DNA from 2 places in the Aureimonas sp. AU40 genome. Region 1 is predicted to be linked to the other one. Evidence: riboswitches for the same ligand, from Rfam matches in the RefSeq annotation. Region 1 holds a riboswitch; the other holds the start of a gene.

Region 1 (5,360 bases):
CGCGCCGCCGCCGGCCGCTTCTGGTGGCGCTGCCGCTTCTCGTCTTCGGCGGTCTGGCAGGCCTGTTTCTGACGCAGCTTCTCTCCGGCCACGACCCCGCGCAGATCCCCTCCGCGCTGATCGGTCAGGCCGCGCCCGCCACGGCCCTGCCGCCGCTGGCCGGCCTCCGCTCGCCGGACGGCCAGCCCGTGCCGGGCCTCGGCGGCGAGCGGGACGGCGTGCCGCGCCTCGTCAACGTCTTCGCCTCCTGGTGCGCGCCCTGCCGCGAGGAGCATCCGATGCTGCTGGCGCTAGCGCGCGACCCAAAGGTCCAGGCCTCCGGCCTGCGCATCGAAGGGCTGAACTACAAGGACAAGCCGGACCAAGCGCTCGGATTCCTTTCCGCCCTCGGCAACCCCTATGCCCGCGTCGGCACCGACGAGCGCGGCACGGCGGCGATCGACTGGGGCGTCTACGGCGTGCCGGAGACCTTTCTCGTCGGCGCGGACGGGCGCATTCTCTGGAAGCAGACCGGGCCGCTGAACGAACGCGCCATCCGGGAAGGTCTGATGCCGGCATTGGCCGGCGCGCGCTGAGGGAGCCGGAGCGACGACCGCCGAGCGTGGCTGAGCTGAACCCTTTGTCGGCTGTTAAAGCGCCCCAAAGACGCTGAAGGGAGCTGAGCGCGTTGCCGCGTCAGGGAATGCGCGGGCCTGATAGAGAAACCGGCGCAGCCCCCTGGGTGGCGTCGTTTCATCCCTATCGCGCATCCGGTGTGACGGCGTCCCGAAATCGCCGGCCAAAGTTCGCACCTTCATTCTTTCCTGTGTCCGGCTCGCCAGCCCAGCCTCCCCGGCCTCCGAACCGCCCTCTTCGCCGGCCAAATGGGAGGCAGACGATCAGCGGAGAACAGCATGTCGCCCCTTCTCACCCGCCGCCGATTCGGTGCCCTTGCCGGCGCCGGTCTCGCCTCCGGTTTCCTCCCGGCCTTCGCCGGGCAGGCGAGGGGCGAGGACGCGTTGAACGCGCTTCTGGCCGATATCGAAAAGCGCTTCTCGGCCCGACTCGGCGCCTTCGTTCACGACACCGGCTCGGGTCGGCGCTGGGCGCGGCGGGCGGACGAGCGCTTTCCCCTGTGCTCGACCTTCAAGGTCGTCGCGGCGGCGGGGCTGCTGGCGCGGGTGGACCGGGGCGAGGCGGACCTGTCGCGCCGCGTGGTGATCGCGAAGTCCGACCTCGTCACCTATTCGCCCGTGACCGAGAAACAGGTCGGCGGCGAGGGCATGACGCTGGCCGAGATCTGCGCGGCCGCGATCACCCGAAGCGACAACACGGCCGGCAACGTCCTGATCGACCAGCTCGGCGGGCCGGAGGGCGTCACGCGCTTCGCCCGCTCGCTCGGCGACGAGACCTTCCGGCTCGATCGGCGCGAGACCGACCTCAACGAGGCGACGCCCGGCGACCCCCGCGACACGACCAGCCCCGCCGCGATGACGAAGACGCTGCACGCGCTCCTGTTCGAGGACCATCTCAAGGACGTCTCGCGCTGGCGACTCGCCGAGTGGATGGTGGCCAACCAGACGGGCGGCGCCAAGCTTCGCGCCGGTCTGCCCAAGAGTTGGCACATCGGCGACAAGACCGGCGGCGGCGACCACGGCACGATGAACGACATCGCCGTGCTCTGGCCCCCCGAAGGCGCGCCGATCGTGGCGAGCCTTTATCTCACGGAAACCGAGGCTTCCTTCGACGAGCGCAACGCCGCCTTCGCCGAGATCGGCAACGCGCTGGCCAGGATCGTGCGGAGATAGGCGGCCAAAGGCGCCGAGCGGGACTGCCGTCGCCCGCAGAGCGCCGAGTGCGAAGGCGGCTCGATGCATGGGCTGGCATTGAGGCTGAACAGGCCGGCAAAACCTTCGCCGTGCCCCGGCGGCGCTCGACCTTGTGAGAATACGGCCCAGCGCGAAGACGAAGAGGAATTGCGGGCCCCCTCCGACTTTGCCTTCGCGCTCCGGCCGCTCGCCTGCGTGCTCACGCCGCTCTTGAGTTCGGGGCGAGACGCGCCAGTTCCATGAAGCTGTCATGAACCAGCGACAGGCCTTGCGCCGGATCGGCGGATCGGGTTCCGAGGCTGCGGGCGACGTCGCCCGGGCGACCCGTTGGCCTGTCCGCGCCGATCCGCCTTGGGGCGTCACTGATGGACCTGCCTGGGTGACGCGAGACCTGTCCCTGGTTCATAACAGCCTCAAGGCTCGATCGGAGAATCGCATTGGTGCAAGCAGGCAACGTCACCTACCGTTCGGAGACCGACCTCCCGGAAACGGTGGCCGTGTTTCCCCTGACCGGCGCGCTGCTTCTGCCGGGCGGGCAGATGCCGCTGAACATCTTCGAACCGCGCTATCTCGCGCTGATCGACGATGCCATGACGGGCGCGCGGGTGATCGGCATGATCCAGCCGCGCCTCGACGGCGCGCTGCAGCCCTCCGGCGAGCCGGAGCTTTGCGCCGTCGGATGCCTGGGGCGCATCACCTCGCTGACCGAGACCGGCGACGGGCGCTATCTCCTCAACCTGCAGGGCATCGCGCGCTTCCGGGTGATCGAGGAGCACGAGAGCGCCGAGCCCTTCCGCCTCTGCCGCATCAAGCCCTTCGCCAGCGATCTGGAGTCCGGCGAGGGCGAGGAGGAGGTGGACCGCGACGCGCTTCTGAAAGCCTTCCGTTCCTATCTCCAGGCCAACCAGCTGGAGGCCGATTGGGAAAGCGTGTCCAAGGCCTCCAACGAGACGCTGGTCAACGCCCTGTCGATGATGTCGCCCTATGGCGCGGCCGAGAAGCAGGCGCTTCTGGAAGCCCCCGACCTCAAGACGCGGGCCGAGACGCTGGTCGCCATCACCGAGATCGCCCTGGTGCGCGAGGGCAGCGAGGACGGAAACGGCTCGCAGACCCTGCAATAGGCGAACCGGGAGACCGTTCGGGCTCTTGGCCGGGTCGGTGCGAGGGCGCCTTTTCGCCGTCGGCCGTCGGCCTGGACCCTTGCGGATAGGACTTCGCATCGCTCGAGTGCGGCGCCTCGCGAAGGTCGAAACAGGCTCTTGCACGGGGCGCGGCGCTTCGAGCCCGAGACTTGGCAGGGTCCGGCCCGGCCTGTATCCAGCCGGCTGAACGCGGCGTTGCCGGAGGCGACGGCAGGCGACCCGACGAAACGAGGAGACTGGCATGGTGGACGACGCGGAACGCAAGGGTCGCCCCGACCCCAAGCTCCTGGAACTCCTGGTCTGCCCGCTGACCAAGACGGGGCTGAGCTATGATTCCGAGCGCAACGAGCTGGTCTCGCGCGCTGCGCGCCTGGCCTATCCCATCCGCAACGGCATCCCGATCATGCTCCCGTCCGAAGCGCGCGAGATCGACTGAGCCCATCGGCCCGGTCTTGACAGACAGAGCCCGTCTGGCCACCCTTCGCGCGTCCGAGGGGTGTCCCATGTGGGGCTGAGATGGCGCGAGCCGAACCCTTTGAACCTGATCCGGGTCATGCCGGCGAAGGGACGGAAAGGGTGCCGCCGCGCGGCATCGCGCCGCCGCTCATCGCAACAGATCCCGGATCTCCTTTTTGTTGGAGATCCTGATGTCCGCTTCCCCCACCCTTCCCGCCACCGTGACCACCGGGCCGATTCGCGGCTCGCGCAAGGTCTATGCCGCGCCGCGCGGCGCGCCGGAGATCCGCGTGCCCTTTCGCGAGATCGCGCTGAGCGACCCGGCCGAGCCGCCTTTGCGCGTCTACGACGCGTCCGGCCCCTACACGGACGCCGACGCCGGCATCGACCTTTCGCGCGGCCTTGCCCCGGTTCGCGACGCCTGGATCGCCGCGCGCGGCTATCCGCTGGTGGAGCCCCGCGCCGTGAGGCCGGAGGACAACGGCCATGTCGGGGCCGACCGGCTGGTCGAGCCTTGCCCCGCCGCCCATGGCGTGCGGCGCGGGCGGGAGGGCGAGCGCGTCACGCAGCTGGAATGGGCGCGGGCGGGAATCGTCACCCCGGAAATGATCTATGTCGCCCATCGCGAGAATCTGGCGCGCGAGGCGGCGCTGGCGGAGGCGGCCGAGCGGCTGGGCGACGGCGAAAGCTTCGGGGCGGCGATCCCCGAATTCGTCACGCCCGAATTCGTGCGCGACGAGGTGGCGCGTGGGCGGGCCATCCTTCCCGCCAACATCAACCATCCCGAGCTCGAGCCGATGGTGATCGGGCGCAACTTCCTGGTGAAGATCAACGCCAATATCGGCAATTCCGCCGTCAGCTCGGGCGTGGCCGAGGAGGTGGAGAAGCTGGTCTGGGCGATCCGCTGGGGCGCCGACACGGTGATGGACCTCTCCACAGGGCGCAACATCCACAATATCCGCTCTTGGATCCTGCGCAATTCGCCGGTGCCGATCGGCACGGTGCCGATCTACCAGGCGCTGGAGAAGGTCGGCGGCGATCCCCTGAAGCTCGACTGGGAGGTGTTCAAGGACACGCTGATCGAGCAGGCCGAGCAGGGCGTCGACTATTTCACCATCCATGCCGGCGTGCGTCTCGCCCATGTGCCGCTGGCCGCCCGGCGCGTCACCGGCATCGTCAGCCGGGGCGGCTCGATCATGGCGCGCTGGTGCCTCTCGAAGCATCGCGAAAGCTTCCTCTACGAGCGCTTCGACGAGATCTGCGAGATCATGCGCCGGTTCGACGTGTCCTTCTCGCTGGGGGACGGGCTGCGGCCGGGCTCGGTGGCGGACGCCAACGACGCCGCGCAGTTCGCCGAACTGGACACGCTGGGCGAGCTGACCAAGATCGCCTGGGATCGGGGCTGTCAGGTCATGGTCGAGGGGCCGGGCCACGTGCCCATGCACAAGATCAAAGCCAATATGGACAAGCAGCTGGCGACCTGCGGCGAGGCACCCTTCTATACGCTGGGACCGCTCGCGACCGATATTGCGCCGGGCTACGACCACATCACCTCCGCCATCGGCGCGGCGCAGATCGGCTGGTTCGGCACGGCCATGCTCTGCTACGTCACGCCCAAGGAGCATCTCGGCCTGCCCGACCGGGACGACGTGAAGACCGGCGTCGTCACCTACAAGATCGCCGCCCATGCCGCCGATCTCGCCAAGGGCCATCCGGCGGCGCGCTTGCGGGATGACGCACTGTCGCGCGCCCGCTTCGACTTCCGCTGGGAGGACCAGTTCAACCTCTCGCTCGACCCCGACACGGCCCGCGCCTTCCACGACGAGACCCTGCCCAAGGAAGCGCACAAGACAGCCCATTTCTGCTCCATGTGCGGGCCGAAATTCTGTTCGATGGAAATCTCCCGCGACCTGAAGCGCGAAGCCGAGGCGCTGGCCGGAATGGAGGCCAAGTC
Region 2 (5,360 bases), on a different contig from region 1:
GTAGGCGGAGCAAATCCTTTTGCTCCCGTAGCAAAGATCGCGGCCAGAACGCCGGATCATTCAGGGTTATGATTGCAAGAACTCTTGCAACCCATAAGCCTTGTCAGGCGTCGGACCCGAGGCCCATCTGCCAGAAATCGCGCTCCAGCCGACAGGCCGTCGCGAACAGACCCACCAACTCCTCGAAGCGGCGCTCCGTCATCGAGCGGGCGGCGAGGTCTTCGAGATGGAGGCGCGCCGCCTCGGCGACGCCCTGATAGGCCTCGCCCGCATATTCCCCGATCCATTCGCGATAGGGATGATTCTCCAGATGCTCCGGCCCGAGCGAAGCGGCCAGCCGCGCGCCGATCTCGCCATAGCCGATGACGCAAGGGGCGAGCGCGGTCTGAAGGTCTAGCAGGTCGCCCGAGGCGCCGCAGTCGAGCACGAAGCGCGTGTAGGCGGTGGTGGCGGGCTCCTCGCGCGCCTGCTCCAGATCCCGCGCCGACAGGCCCCAGCGCTCCGACAGGCGAAGATGAAGGTTCAGCTCGACATCCAGAATGGCCGAGAGGCCCGTCTGCGCCCGGCGCATGTCGGCCAGCGAGCGGCTCTTGTAGGCGGCGAGCGCGTTGGCTCGGGCGAATTGGATCAGGAACAGGTAGTCCTGCACGAGATAGCGGCGAAAGGCGCTCTCCGGCAGGGCGCCGACGCCCATGTGCCAGACGAAGGGATGGTTGACATAGCCGTCCCAGTCTTCCTGCGCCGCCGCCTTCAATCGTTCGAAGACGGTGCCGGTCATCGACCGGTCTCCCGGTAGGCGGCGTCGAAGAAGCGGCGCTCCAACGCCACCGCGCGGCCGAACAGATCCTGACACAGCGCGGCCTCGGCCGGACCCACCCGGTCGAGTTCGGCGCGCAGGAAGGCCACGAAGTCGCGAAAGCCGGGATTGTCGTGCAGCGTGATCCATTCCCGGTGGACGAAGCTCTCGGGCAGGGGCGCGACGGCGCGCGAGGCCCAGTCGAGATAAAGCCATTCGGCCACCGTCAGCACGCTGAGCGCTGCGGCATAGGAGCGCCGCTCCGCCGCCTCGCGCATCAACCCCTTGAAGCCGGCGGTGGCCTCCGTGTCCGGCTCGCCGGCGCGCCGCTCGGCGGAAACGCCGAGCGCGGTGAAGGCGCGCTCGAAATAGGTGTTCTCTTCGCCCGCCACCAAGCCGGCGAAGCGGGCAAGGCGCAGCCGCGCCTCGAACCGATCGCTCGCCGCCATGGCCGCGCCGATCAACGTCAGAAAGGCGTCGAGAAAGCGGTGATCCTGGATGAGGTAGTCCGCCATGATGTCTGGCGCGACGGTGCCCTCTATGAGCTCGCGGGTGAAGCGGTGCCCCGCCGCCTCGCTCCAAAGCGGCTCTGTGCCGGCGCGCAGCTGGTCGGTGAAGCGAGGGCTCATGAGACGTCCTGTCCGGCCTTGGGCCAAAGCGCGTGGAAGTGATGCACGGGACCACGGCCCGAGCCAAGGCGCCAGGCGGCGCCGGCCGCGAGCGCGGCCTGGAGATAAAGACGCGCCTCGCGCACCGCGCTTTCGAGGTCCAATCCCTTGGCAAGGCCCGCCGCGATGGCCGCCGCCAGGGTGCAGCCCGTGCCATGGTCGTTGTTCGTCTCGACTCGTGGAAAGGCAAGGCGCAGCAGGCTAGAATTGGACACGAGAAGATCGACGCTGTCCGGCCCTTCGCGGTGCCCCCCCTTCATGAGAACGGCGCGCGGGCCGAGGGCGAGCAGCCGCTCGCCCTGCCCGAGCATGGCCTCCTCGCTCGCGGCAGGCTCAGTGCCCAAGAGAAGGGCGGCTTCCGGCAGGTTGGGGGTCAGCACGTCGGCGAGCGGCAGAAGCTCTTCGCGCAGCGCCTCCAGCGCGTCCGCGTCGATCAGCCTGTCGCCCGAGGTGGCAATCATGACCGGGTCCACGACGGCGCGCCGCCCATGGGCGCGCAGGCGCTCGGCGATCGTGCGGATCACCGGCTCGCTCGACACCATGCCGATCTTGATGCCGCCCACCGTGAAGTCGCCGAGCACGGCGTCGATCTGCGCGGCGACGATGGCGGGGGGGAGCGTCTCGACGGCGGTGACGCCGCGCGTGTTCTGCGCGGTGACGGCGGTGAGAACGCTGGTGCCGAAGACGCCAAGCGCGGAGAAGGTCTTGAGATCGGCCTGGATGCCCGCGCCGCCCCCCGAATCCGAGCCCGCGATGGTCAGCGCGACCGGGATCACCGCTTCAGCTCCACCGCATAATCCGCGATCGGCGGCACGGCGGGGATCAGCCCCTTGTCCTTGAGGAAGCCGGCGAAGCGGTTCATGCCGGCCGTGTCCAGCGCGCCGGGGCGCTTGGCGAAGCGCGGCAGCGTGTCGGCGAAGGCGGTGCGGTTCAGCGTGTCGTCGAGATCGGGATAGGCCTTGAGGAAAAGCTGAAGCGCCTCGTCGGGATGGTTGGTGAGGAAGAGCGTCGCCTCTTCCACCGCGTCGAGGAAGCGCGGCAGGCGCGGGTCGGTGGCCAGATCGCGGCGCGTGACGTAGATCAGCTCGTCATAGGGCGGCACGCCGTTCTCCTCGGGAAAGAAGAAGCGACCCTCGTGCTTTTCGAGCCGCATCTGCGTCGCCTCGAAATTGCGATAGGAGCCGATCGTGGCGTCCACATTGCCGGCGCTGAGCGAGGCGGTGAGCGCGAAGTTGACGTTCACCAGCTCGACGTCGGGCAAAGCGAGGCCGGCCGAGCCGAGCATGGCGGAGAGAACCGCCTCCTCCACGCCCGCAACGGAATAGCCGATGCGCTTGCCCTTCAGATCGGCCAGCGTCTTGATCGGCCCGTTCGCCAGCACCGCGACCGTGTTGAGCGGCGTTTCCACCAGCGTGCCGAAGCGCACGAGCGGCAGCCCGGCCGCATGGTCGAGCATCAGGCTCGGCTGGTAGTGGAGTGCGATATCGGCCTGGCCCGCCGCCAGAAGGCGCGGCGGCGCGGACGGGTCGGCCGGCGGCACCAGTTCCACGTCCAGCCCGTGGCTGGCGAAGATGCCCTTCTCCTTGGCGACGACCAGCGGCGCATGGTCGGGGTTCACGAACCATTCGAGCAGGACGGTCAGCTTGTCGGCTGCGAGAGCCGGCGTCGCCAGGAGCGAGACGGCCAGCGCGGCGGCCGAGAGGAAAGGACGCATCAGGAGGACTTTCTTCGAAGGAGGGAGGGAAAGGGGGAGGGGCCGCTTTCGGCGGCCCAAGGGGCGAGGCGGGGGGCGAACTCGTCCACCAGTGCGCGCAGCGCCAGCGTCATCGCGGCGAGGATGGCCAGCGCCGCGAACATCAGGTCGGTTTGCATCCGGGCATTGGCCTGGATCATCACGAAGCCGAGCCCGCCCGAGGCGCCGACCCATTCGCCGATCACCGCGCCGAGCGGGGCAAGGGGGGCGGCGACGCGAAGGCCGGTGATCAGCGCCGGCATGGCGAGCGGAATGCGAACGAAGCGCAGCGTCTGCCAGTGGCTCGCCACGGTGAGCGCGGTGGCGTCGAGCAGTTCGGGCTCGGTGCGTCGCAGCCCGTCCGCGAAGGCCGAGGCGACGGGAAAGAACAGAACCAGCGAGGCCATCATGACCTTCGAAGCGAGGCCGAATCCGAGCCAAAGCACGAGCAGGGGCGCCAGCGCGAAGACCGGCATGGCCTGGAGCACGAGAAGCAGCGGCCAGGCCACGCGCCCGAGGCGCGGCCAGAGCACCACGCCAAGCCCCGCCAGCGCGCCGGCCAGCGAGCCGAATAGGAGGCCGAGCACCGTCTCGATCAGGGTCAGCCAGCCATTGGCCAGAAGAAAGCCGGCGCGTGTCCAGAGCACCTCGGCGACCCGAAGCGGCCCGGGCAGCATGTAGGGCGGCGGCTGCGCCAGCGCGACGAAGAGCCCCCAGGCCAGAAGCACCGCTAGAAGCCCGAACAGGGTAGCGCGAAGGGCGCGCATATCGGCCTAGACCCCGCAGCAGGCGAGGCGGGGCCAGTCGGGGCGGCAGGGCGGATGGTGGCGCATGCGATCTCCTCAGCCCCAAAGCAGGGTCCGCAAGAGATCCGGAGTGAAGCGAAGAAGGTGCGCGGGCAGCAGAGCGCCGCCCATTCCCGTTCCTACGCCGGTATGACCCGGATCAGGTTCAAGGGTTCGGCTCCCGCCATCTCAGCGCCTCGCGGCACACCCCTCGGAATGAGCCAAGTGATGCCGGCCTCGTTCTGCTTTGTCAACCGAAGCGCCCAGGGGGGGGGGCGGCCCAAAGCGTGCCGTTCGACGGCGGAACGGTGCCGCGTGATGCCTCGTCGTTCGCGTGCCGCCAAACGCTCGGGATGCGAGAACGTATCGGCGAAGACGAGCAACAGTCCCAGTGTCCATAGCGACAGACGAACCTCTGCCCGTGTGGAACGGCTCGCCTTTGGACGGCGGCGGAACGTCGCCAAACTGCCGGACCCGACCGGGTCGTAAGCAGTCTCTTGGGACTTGGAACGAAACCTACCGGGATTGGATGCCTTGAGCCCTTTGTCCCGCCCCGTCGTCGCGCTTGCTTGAGCGAAGCCACCGGCATCCCTCAAGCCTTGCTCTTCGTGAACAGGCCAAAATCCCTAGCCCATCCTCTGCCCACCGGTCTCGTCCCGATGTCTCAGGCCGGCAGAAGCTCGGGCGCGGGCACGCCGGCCCGGCCGATCGAGAGATAACCGAGCCCCGCCTTCGCCACTTCGGCCGGCACGAAGACGTTTCGGAAGTCGACGATCATGGGCGTGCGCAGGAGCCGCTTGTAGTCGGCCAGCGGGCGCTCGGCGAACTCGCGCCATTCGGTGGCGAGCACGCAGAGATCGGCCCGGTCCAACGCGGCGTCCATGCTCGGCGCATAGTCCACCGCCTCGCCCAGAAGCTCGCGCGCATGGTCCATGCCCTGCGGGTCGTAGGCGCGCACCAGCGCGCCCTGGCCGGCGAGCTGTTCGGCCACCAGAACGGCCACGCTGTCGCGCACGTCGTCGGTCTCGGGCTTGAAGGTGAGACCAAGCAAGGCGACCGTCTTGCCACGCACGTCGCCGCCGGCGGCCGCCACGACCTTGGCCACCATGCGATGCGGCCGGGCGCGGTTCACCGCGATCACGGCCTCCACGATGGTCGCCGGGCTCAGCGCCTTCTCGCCGATATGGACCATGGCGAGCGTATCCTTCGGGAAGCAGGAGCCGCCATAGCCGGGGCCGGGCTGCAGGAAGGCGCGGCCGATGCGCTTGTCCGAGCCCATGCCGCGCGAGATGTCGGAAATATTGCCACCGACCTTCTCGCAGATGTCGGCCATCTCGTTGATGAAGGAGACCTTCGTCGCCAGAAACGTGTTGGCGGCA

The links. Region 1 has a riboswitch for thiamine pyrophosphate ahead of thiC (phosphomethylpyrimidine synthase ThiC). Riboswitches for the same ligand answer to the same signal wherever they lie in the genome.
Region 2: another riboswitch for thiamine pyrophosphate. It lies ahead of AUL32_RS10505 (ABC transporter permease); the one in region 1 lies ahead of thiC (phosphomethylpyrimidine synthase ThiC).

The regions. Positions count from the first base shown of each region.
Region 1 is NZ_BBWL01000039.1:41,033-46,392, forward strand. Features, by position in the region: gene AUL32_RS12915 (DsbE family thiol:disulfide interchange protein) at 1-575, shown strand, start outside; gene bla (class A beta-lactamase) at 894-1,787, shown strand; gene AUL32_RS12925 (LON peptidase substrate-binding domain-containing protein) at 2,249-2,929, shown strand; gene AUL32_RS12930 (Trm112 family protein) at 3,192-3,386, shown strand; TPP riboswitch at 3,433-3,535, shown strand; gene thiC (phosphomethylpyrimidine synthase ThiC) at 3,598-5,360, shown strand, end outside.
Region 2 is NZ_BBWL01000031.1:30,319-35,678, reverse strand. Features, by position in the region: gene tenA (thiaminase II) at 104-778, opposite strand; gene AUL32_RS10520 (TenA family protein) at 775-1,425, opposite strand; gene thiD (bifunctional hydroxymethylpyrimidine kinase/phosphomethylpyrimidine kinase) at 1,422-2,240, opposite strand; gene AUL32_RS10510 (ABC transporter substrate-binding protein) at 2,237-3,181, opposite strand; gene AUL32_RS10505 (ABC transporter permease) at 3,178-3,963, opposite strand; TPP riboswitch at 4,102-4,203, opposite strand; gene AUL32_RS10500 (UDP-glucose dehydrogenase family protein) at 4,646-5,360, opposite strand, start outside.